2 regions of the Pseudoalteromonas sp. L21 genome follow, and region 1 is predicted to be linked to the other one. Evidence: predicted binding sites of a transcription regulator. Region 1 holds the regulator's gene; the other holds the start of a gene.

Region 1 (4,706 bases):
AGTGGGTTAAGCCTCAATGTGAAGCAAGACGAAATAGTGTGTTTATTAGGGGCCAGTGGCTGTGGCAAAACCACAACCCTAAAAGCAATCGCGGGAATTTTGCAGCCTGAGCAAGGCTACATGAGTATCGATTCTAATATTGTGAACGATAATGGGGTTTTTGTTGCACCCCAAAAGCGCAATATCGGCATGATGTTTCAAGATTATGCGTTATTTCCTCATCTTACAGTGAGTGACAATATTGCGTTTGGTCTCAACACGATGAGTAAAGAGCAAAAACGTGAGCGAGTGAACGAGATGCTCACTTTAGTTAAGCTTGATGGTTGTGCCAAGCGATATCCTCACCAGCTCTCAGGTGGCCAACAGCAACGAGTCGCGATTGCCCGTGCACTTGCTTATAAACCAAGTTTGTTACTTCTTGATGAGCCATTTTCAAATATTGATACCCAAGTAAGGTTTGAGCTAATTGCCGATATTCGTCGGATTATCAAAGCGCAAAAAGTTTCTGCGGTATTTGTTACCCATTCAAAAGAAGAGGCGTTTGCCTTTGCTGATACACTTGCTGTTATGCATGGTGGAAAAATAGCCCAACAAGGCTCTGCTGAGCAGTTATTTAGCCAACCTAACTCAAAGGTGGTTGCAGAGTTTCTTGGTACGGGCATATACTTAACGGCAAAAGCATTAACCGCAACTGAATATGAGACGGTGTTCGGGGTTGTATCGTCAACCAATGCAGGTAACCATGATTGCGTACAAGGTCAAATTTATGTGCGCCCTCATCATATCCAGTTGTGTAAAGCAGAAAATGGCGATGCTCAAGGCTTAACTATTTTGCAAAGACGTTTTATCGGCACGCGTTATGTGTACCGTATTAATATTGCAGGGCAGGAGCTCGAAGTGGCCGCAGAGCAAGACCACGTTTTCTCGGTCGAACAGCCAGTAAAAATAAAAATAATGCCGCACACGGTCAATTTTTTTCGAGATTAAACATGATGTGAAATCCTAAATTGTTGATTGTGTGCCTGATAATGAATAGCTAAGGATTCACTATGGCGCAAGCGCAATCTGGGATTTGTGCTGAAGCAAACTTACATGGTTTGCACCTGTTTTTTAACGTCTATGATGGCCACGATGAGTCATTACGAAAAAAGCTAAAGCGTGTAAATGTAATACAAGACGAATTTTCTGATCAGTTCTCTGAGGCTATGCTGTCTTGTGTTGTTGCTGTTGGGGCGCAATATTGGCCGCATATATTGCCTGAGTTTATTCCAAGTCAATTACAAAGCTTTCCAAATGTCACACACAGTGAACATGTTGTAAGCGCACAACCGTTCGATTTATTTGTGCAAATTCGCTCTGACCGTGAAGACGTCAATCATTTATTTGCCCTGCAAATTTTAAAATTGTTTACACCGGATGTTGAGCTAGTGGAGCAAGTTCGTAACTTTCGCTTTTTAGATGGGCGAGATTTTAATGGTTTTATCTACGCCGGCGACACACCTCACGGTAGACAAAAACGCAGTACGGCACTAGTCAATAAACCAGGGCATTTTGAAGATCAAGGTAGTTATATTCATGTGCAGCGGTTTGTCCACGATCTAACGGTGTGGCAGTACTTGTCTTTATCAGAGCAAGAGCAAATAATGGGGCGTACTCGCCTTGATAATACCTTAGTTGTGCCGGCAATTGAAACGAGCCATGCAGTGAGATCAGAGCTCAAAGATGAGCATGGTCTGCCGCTATTACTCAATCAGAGTATGCCATTTGGCGACGTTCACAAACAGGGCATACTCATGGTGTCGTGTGCCGCACAAGGTGACTCATTTGAACACGTACTGAAAAGTCGTTTAGGGCAGGGCGAGCATTATGATCATTGGCTTGATTTTACACAAGCTGATATGGGTTCGGCATTTTTCGCCCCGTCAGTGAATTTTCTAAAGCAACTTTAAACAGTATCGAATAAGGTGCGAACACGCTCAAGCGTAACATCAATTTCAGACACTTTTGCAGGGGCGATAAAAATAGTATCGTCACCTGCAATGGTTCCTAGCACACCGTCTGCTTTACCTAATGAATCAAGTAAACGTGCAATAAGCTGCGCAGCCCCTGGACTGGTGCGAATAATGATCATCATTTCGTTATGCATAATGTCGATAACAAGCTGACGCAACGGGCTTTTCGCCGTTGGTACGCCCATTTCGGCCGGTAAGCAATACACCATTTCTTGTTTCGCGTTACGAGTACGTACCGCACCAAATTTACTCAACATGCGCGAGACTTTACTCTGGCTGATGTTATCAAAGCCTTGCTCTTTTAATGCATCTACAATTTCACCTTGTGAGCCGAAGTTTTCTTCTTTTAATAACGATTTAAACGCTTTGATTAGTGCTTCTTGTTTATCTTGAGGTTGCATGCTGTCGTATCTTTATTCATAAAATGTGAAGTAATTCTACACAATTATGCATACTTATGCAGTATTTGTTTGAATTTGTCGGCTAAATGAAGGCACTTTACAACATAGTTTACAACTATGGTCGAAATTATATGCGAAATAAGCAGGATAAATTTGTTTTTAGTCGCTAATTTCATTATCTTTAGGGCCACAAGTATTTCCTACCTCAAATTACGGAGAATTCCAATGAAAGTTGCTGTTTTAGGCGCAGCTGGCGGTATCGGCCAAGCATTGTCTTTATTATTAAAAACAAGTTTACCTGCAGGTTCTGAATTATCGTTATACGATGTTGCCCCTGTTGTTCCTGGTGTAGCGGTTGATCTTTCTCACATCCCAACAGACGTTAAAGTTGAAGGCTTTGGTGCTGACGACCTAGATGCAGCATTAGCTGGTTGTGATATCGTTCTTATCCCAGCGGGTATGCCACGTAAGCCGGGTATGGACCGTGCGGACCTTTTCAACGTAAACGCAGGTATCATCAAAACATTAGCTGAAGGCATCGTAAGAAACTGCCCTAAAGCGTTAGTAGGTATCATCACTAACCCAGTTAACGGCACTGTGCCAATCGTTGCTGAAGTATTCAAAAAAGCGGGCACTTACGATGCGAATCGTGTATTCGGTATCACAACACTTGACGTGATCCGTTCAGAAGCATTTGTTGCTGAACTTAAAGGTTTAAGCGCTACAGACGTTAAAGTTCCAGTGATCGGTGGTCACTCAGGTACGACTATTCTTCCTCTTCTTTCTCAAGTTGAAGGTGTTACTTTCACTGACGAAGAAGTTGCAGCATTAACACCACGTATCCAAAATGCAGGTACTGAAGTTGTTAACGCTAAAGCGGGTGGCGGTTCAGCGACGCTTTCAATGGGTGCAGCCGCAGCGCGTTTTTGTATGTCTTTAGTTAAAGGCTTACAAGGTGAAGACGTTGTTGATTACGCATACGTTGCAGTTGAGAACGGTGACGCAGCCTACTTCGCACACCCAGTACGTTTAGGTAAAAACGGTGTTGAAGAAATCCTTTCTTACGGTGAATTAAGTGCTTTTGAAGAGCAAGCTAAGAACGATATGTTAGCGACACTTAACAAAGACATCCAAGAAGGTGTTGATTTCATCAACGGCTAATACCCAGATGAAAATGGGGGTATTCTCTAGAGGATGACCCTAATAATAAAAAAGCCTGCAATTGCAGGCTTTTTTGTGGCTCGAATAAATTGGGTTTAATGATCCCGCGCAACGGCGATGCGGGCTAAACTCTCAAGTGCTTGCTTGTACGGTGTATCTGGTAAAAAAGCAATACAAGCAATCGCTTTGTCGGCTTCTTGTTCTGCTTTTTGCATCGCAAACTCAAGAGCTTTAGTATCAGCTAATGCCGTTAGAATGCTCTCTAAGTGATCCATACCATTACCCAGCTCAATGGCTTCGCGTACTAGCTTAACTTGCTCTGGTGTGCCTTTTTGCATTGCGTAGATTAGCGGTAGGGTAGGTTTACCTTCAGCTAAATCATCACCAATATTCTTACCAAGTTGCGTGGCATCAGCATTGTAATCAAGCACATCATCAACAAGCTGGAAGGCGGTGCCTAAATGCATGCCGTATAAGTTTAAGGCATCAAGGGTTTGTTGATCTTGCTCAGTGATAATGGCTGCTAAACCGGTCGCTGCCTCAAATAATTTGGCAGTTTTACTATAAATAACCTGCATATAGCTTTGTTCTGTGGTGTCAGGGTCATTACAGTTCATTAATTGTAGTACTTCGCCTTCTGCGATGACATTCGTTGCATCTGCAAGTGTTTGCATAATAGGCATTTTACCTAGCCCAACCATTAACTGGAATGAACGAGTATAGATAAAGTCGCCTACTAATACGCTCGCTGCATTACCAAACTCGGCATTAGCCGTGGGTGTTCCTCGGCGTAGGTTAGACTCATCTACTACATCATCATGTAGTAAGGTTGCGGTATGAATAAACTCTATGATGGTGGCAAGCGTAATGTGATCTTTACCTTCATAGCCTAATGCTTTTGCCGCTAAAATAGCTAACATAGGGCGTACACGTTTGCCGCCGCTGTTTACTATATATAAGCCAAGTTGGTTTACCAATGCGACATCTGAGCGCATTTGGGCGTGTATAAGTTGATTGACGTCATTCATTTCACTTTCGATTAACGTCTGGATAGCTTTTATATCCATTGATCTCCGAGCCGATTTTTATGGGTATACGGGGCTGATTGTACATCAAAAATCGCACTTGCTCG
Region 2 (4,706 bases), on a different contig from region 1:
TGCACGTGACGCTAGACCAACTTGCTCTAAACATTGCTCAATTCGACGTTTACGCTCGGCTGCTTTAATCCCACGGTAACGAAGGGGTACTTCGATATTTTCGTATAGGTTCAAGTCAGGGATGAGGTTGAAACCTTGGAAAATAAAACCGATTTTTTGATTACGAAGGTCGGCACGTTGATTGTCATTGAGTTTACCGACATCAATTCCGTCTAATAGATATTGGCCCTCATTAAATGGCTCTAGCATTCCTGCAATGTTTAAAAACGTGGTTTTACCTGAGCCGCTTGGGCCTGTCACTGCAATAAATTCACCCTCATCTACTTGTAGGTTAAAATCACGAAGTGCATGAGTTTGTACCATTTCAGTTTGATACACTTTATTGATGTTATTCATTTTAAGCATAATTATAATTCCTTGTTGTTAACGTAAAACGAGTACCGGTGCTTGTTTATAACGGTCGTAGTTAGAGATGATTAATTGATCGCCAACTTGAACGCCTTCTAAGAGCTCCACAGCGTTAATACTGCTAGCGCCTGTTTTTATATCGATTAAGTAAGCCATATCACCATCGATTCGATAAGCACGCGTCCCACCTTGTTGTAAAAAGGCGCCGCGCTTTACTTGTAAAACATTGTCGCGATTTTCTAAGAGAATGCGGGCTGTGAGACGTTGATTTTGGCGAATTCCAACCAGTTCATCATCAAATCGTACTCGTGTTGTCACTTCGCGGTTGTTTACTTCCGGAGATATAGCTGACAGTGTTCCCGTCACATGACGAGCACCGAGCGTTAGTTCGACTTGCATCCCTAAACCTAATTCATTGGCATAGCTTTCTGGCACTTGAAGTTCGGCTTCAAAGTTACTTAAGTCCACCAAAGTCATTAATGGCTGACTTTGAGTTACGGCCTCTTTTTGTTGCACAAGTAAATTCCCCACGATGCCGCTCACAGTGGCTATGATAGTTAGGTCATTTACTTGGCGAAATAAATCATCAACGATAAGCTGCTGTCTTGCTAGATCTCGCTCTGCGGCTTTTAACTCAAAGGCAAGGGTATCTTTTGCAAGCGCAACCTCTTGCTCAGCATGTTTATAAGAAAGTTTTGCTCTTGCTAAATCATCGACTGCTTTTTCTAAATCAATTTGGCTTATTAAGTTTTTCTTTATAGATAATTGGGCACGACGGTTTTCACGGTCCGCAGCATTAAGTTCAACCTGAGCAAGGTCGAGCGCTTTCGTTAAGCTTAATTTTTGTCTACGTGCTTCGAGTTGCTTGCGTTGAAGCTCACCATCAAGCCTTGCAAGTACAGATTGTTGCTGTTTTAGCTCATTTGTTAGCTCAGGGCTTTTTACAATTGCGATGACGTCATCTTTTTTTACGCTGTCACCTGCTTTTACTTTCAAATCCACAAAGCCGCGTTCAGGGCTGTATACTTTGGGCGCATTTGCAGCAACGATTTTGCCACTGGCGGCGACATCTCTAATGAGAGGTTGCTGAGTTACTTTGCTGATTTGTAGGCTTGCCTTCTCAACGGAAATACTGCCTTCGGTGTCCGCAAAAATACTGCCTATAGCAACCGAGCCAATTAATAATACACCGATAATTAGTGCAACTGGTTTTGCAAAGTTATTCTTCTTCGTCACCGAGATATCCTGAGCACTGGTATCTTTTATCATCATAGTTCCTTAATGTTCTCAACTAACATAATCATGAAACCCACTACTAGCATGGTGAGTGGCGATGCAATAAATAAACTAAAAGTGAACATGTCCTGTCCTTAAATCTGCTGATGTAATTTTATATACCAACAATATGCCAACTTTTATTATATTGATTTATAAAGGTTTATTGATTCTATTGATGTTGTTTCAATGTCCGCGGACAGAAAAAGTGTCCGCAGCGGACACTTTTTAATAAGTGGGTTTACGTGCGCGTAAAGAGCAAGCTTTTAGGAGTGTAAGCGTAAATAGTTATCTAAAGAGTTACAGTAAGTGCCTAGCGAGTCTGGTTTATGTGAGTAGGTGATATCTAAATTCTGCATTATCATTCAAAAAGTGAATATTTATTCATTTTAGTTGTCAGTTTACGTTAACGTAAAGAGTGGTTTTTGAAATTTTTCTTTTACAAGTTGTTAAATATGACACCAGTGTCATAAAAAAATAACGGTGAAAATACGCCTAAATGTAAAAAATTAGCATAGAATTTACTAAGTGCATTTAAATGAGAAATATTCATGAATATGAATATGTATTCAAAACTCTATTGACTCAGAGATTATTTGGCGATAGTTTTGTTCGTCTGCTAGCCCTGTCACAAGAGACTAAAGGGCTGGTCGTTGTAGCAAGGGGAGGGGTCTATGTTATACGACTCAAAATTAGAAAAAGATAATTGTGGCTTTGGCTTGATAGCCCAAGTCAATGGACAAGCGAGTCACCGCTTGATCCGAACAGCAATCACAGGGCTTGATCGTATGGAGCACCGTGGCGGTATTTCTGCCGATGGTAAAACCGGTGATGGTTGTGGTTTATTAATGCAAAAACCCGATAGTTTCTTTCGTGCTATTGCTAGCGAACATGACTGGCACCTAGGAAAGAACTACGCCGTAGGCATGGTATTTTTGAATGCCGATCCTGTACTTGCGCAAACAGCTAAAGATGTGTTGAGTGAAGAACTCGAAAAAGAAACCTTGAGCATTCAAGGCTGGCGCGTTGTACCGACTGATGCGTCATGTTTAGGGCCAATTGCAAAAAAACAACTACCAGGCTTTGAACAAATTTTTGTTAGCGCCCCAGAAGGCTGGCGTCCGAAAGATTTAGAGCGCCGTTTATATGTTGCGCGTCGTCGTGCAGAAAAGCGCCTTGAAAACGATGAACATTTTTATATTGCCAGCTTATCTGGTTTGGTCACTGTCTATAAAGGCTTAATGATGCCAGTTGACTTACCTAACTTTTATTTAGATTTAGCTGACATTCGCATGACCAGTGCGATTTGTGTATTTCATCAACGTTTTTCTACCAATACACAACCTCGTTGGCCATTAGCGCAGCCATTCCGTTATTTAGCACACAATGGTGAAATTAATACCATTCAAGGTAACCGCCAGTGGGCCCGTGCCCGTGCGTATAAGTTTGCCTCACCACTTATCCCTGATTTGCAATCAGCTGCACCGTTCGTAAATGAAAGCGGTTCTGACTCTTCAAGCTTAGACAATATGCTTGAGTTGTTCTTAGCGGGTGGCATGGATTTATTCCGTGCAATGCGTATGCTTGTACCGCCTGCATGGCAAAAAAACCGTGCTATGGATGAAGACCTACGTGCATTCTACGACTTTAACTCAATGCATATGGAACCATGGGATGGCCCTGCTGGTATTGTCATGTCTGACGGTCGTTTTGCAGCCTGTAACCTTGATCGCAACGGTTTACGTCCAGCGCGTTATGTGATCACCCAAGATGGTTTTATAACACTCGCCTCAGAAGTGGGTATTTGGGACTATGCACCAGACGAAGTGGTTGAAAAAGGCCGTGTTGGCCCTGGCGAGCTGTTAGTTATTGATACTCATCAAGGTAAAATTTGGCATTCAGATGAAATTGACCAAGATCTTAAGTCACGTCATCCATACAAAGCATGGCTCGAAGCAAATGTTAAGCGTTTAATACCGTTCGAGCAGCTCTCTGAAAAAGATGCGGGTAATCGTTCATTTGATGACGAAACATTGCTTAAATATCAAAAGATGTTTGGTTTCACTAACGAAGAGCTTGATAGTGTTATTCGTGTGATGGGTGAAAACGGTCAAGAAGCGACAGGTTCAATGGGTGATGACACTCCATTTGCCGTACTGTCAGAAGGTCACCGCTCGTTATTTGATTACTTTAGACAGAAGTTTGCGCAAGTAACGAATCCACCGATTGACCCGCTTCGTGAAAATCACGTTATGTCACTGGCAACCTGTATTGGTAGTGAGCAAAACGTATTTAACGAAACCACTGGTCACGCTAAGCGTTTGCAGTTTGATACACCAATCTTGATGTATGCAGATATGCAGCAGTTACTTAATGCTGATGATAAATATTACAGCTACTGCAAAATTGATATCACTTACACAGTAGAAGAGGGGCTTGAAAGCGCTATCACACGTATTTGTGACGAAGCGCAAGAGAAAGCGGCTGCTGGTTGTGTGATGTTAGTGTTAAGCGACCGTAACTTCAGCGAAACACAGTTGCCTATTCCTGCTGCGATGGCGGTAGGCTCTATTCAGAAACGTTTAGTTGATAATAACTTGCGCTGTGAATCAAACATTATCATTGAATCAGGCAGTGTTCGCGATGCTCATCAATTCGCTGTATTACTCGGCTTTGGTGCAACAGCAATTTACCCATACCTTGCTTATGAATCACTGGTTGCTATGAGTGATAGTAAGGTGATCAATAAGACTTATTGTGAAGTAACGCTTGCGTATCGTAATGCGATAAACAAGGGTCTTTATAAAATCATGTCGAAAATGGGTATTAGCACTGTTGCATCATACCGCTGCTCGATGTTATTTGAAGCCGTTGGTTTGTCTGAGGCTATCGTCGAAACCTGTTTTAATGGTGTGGCAAGTCGTATTAAAGGGGCGTGTTTCACTGATTTTGATGACGATCAACGCAAGCTTCATAAATTGGCATTTAGTAAGCGTAAATTGTTAAGCCATGGCGGTTTATTG

What was found. Region 1 encodes ArgR, which controls arginine synthesis, uptake and breakdown. Its sites were predicted from a motif close to ANTGAATANNTATTCANT; they were not measured.
Region 2: gltB (glutamate synthase large subunit) is a predicted target of ArgR. The motif match lies at 2,240-2,257, and genes of this name have one in related genera.

Annotation. Positions count from the first base shown of each region.
Region 1 is NZ_JAKKCV010000006.1:187,985-192,690, reverse strand. It holds gene L3V41_RS17280 (ABC transporter ATP-binding protein) at 1-987, shown strand, start outside; gene L3V41_RS17275 (Dyp-type peroxidase) at 1,050-1,949, shown strand; gene argR (transcriptional regulator ArgR) at 1,946-2,413, opposite strand; gene mdh (malate dehydrogenase) at 2,639-3,574, shown strand; gene ispB (octaprenyl diphosphate synthase) at 3,670-4,641, opposite strand.
Region 2 is NZ_JAKKCV010000003.1:47,795-52,500, reverse strand. It holds gene L3V41_RS09035 (ABC transporter ATP-binding protein) at 1-405, opposite strand, end outside; gene L3V41_RS09030 (HlyD family efflux transporter periplasmic adaptor subunit) at 424-1,677, opposite strand; gene gltB (glutamate synthase large subunit) at 2,358-4,706, shown strand, end outside.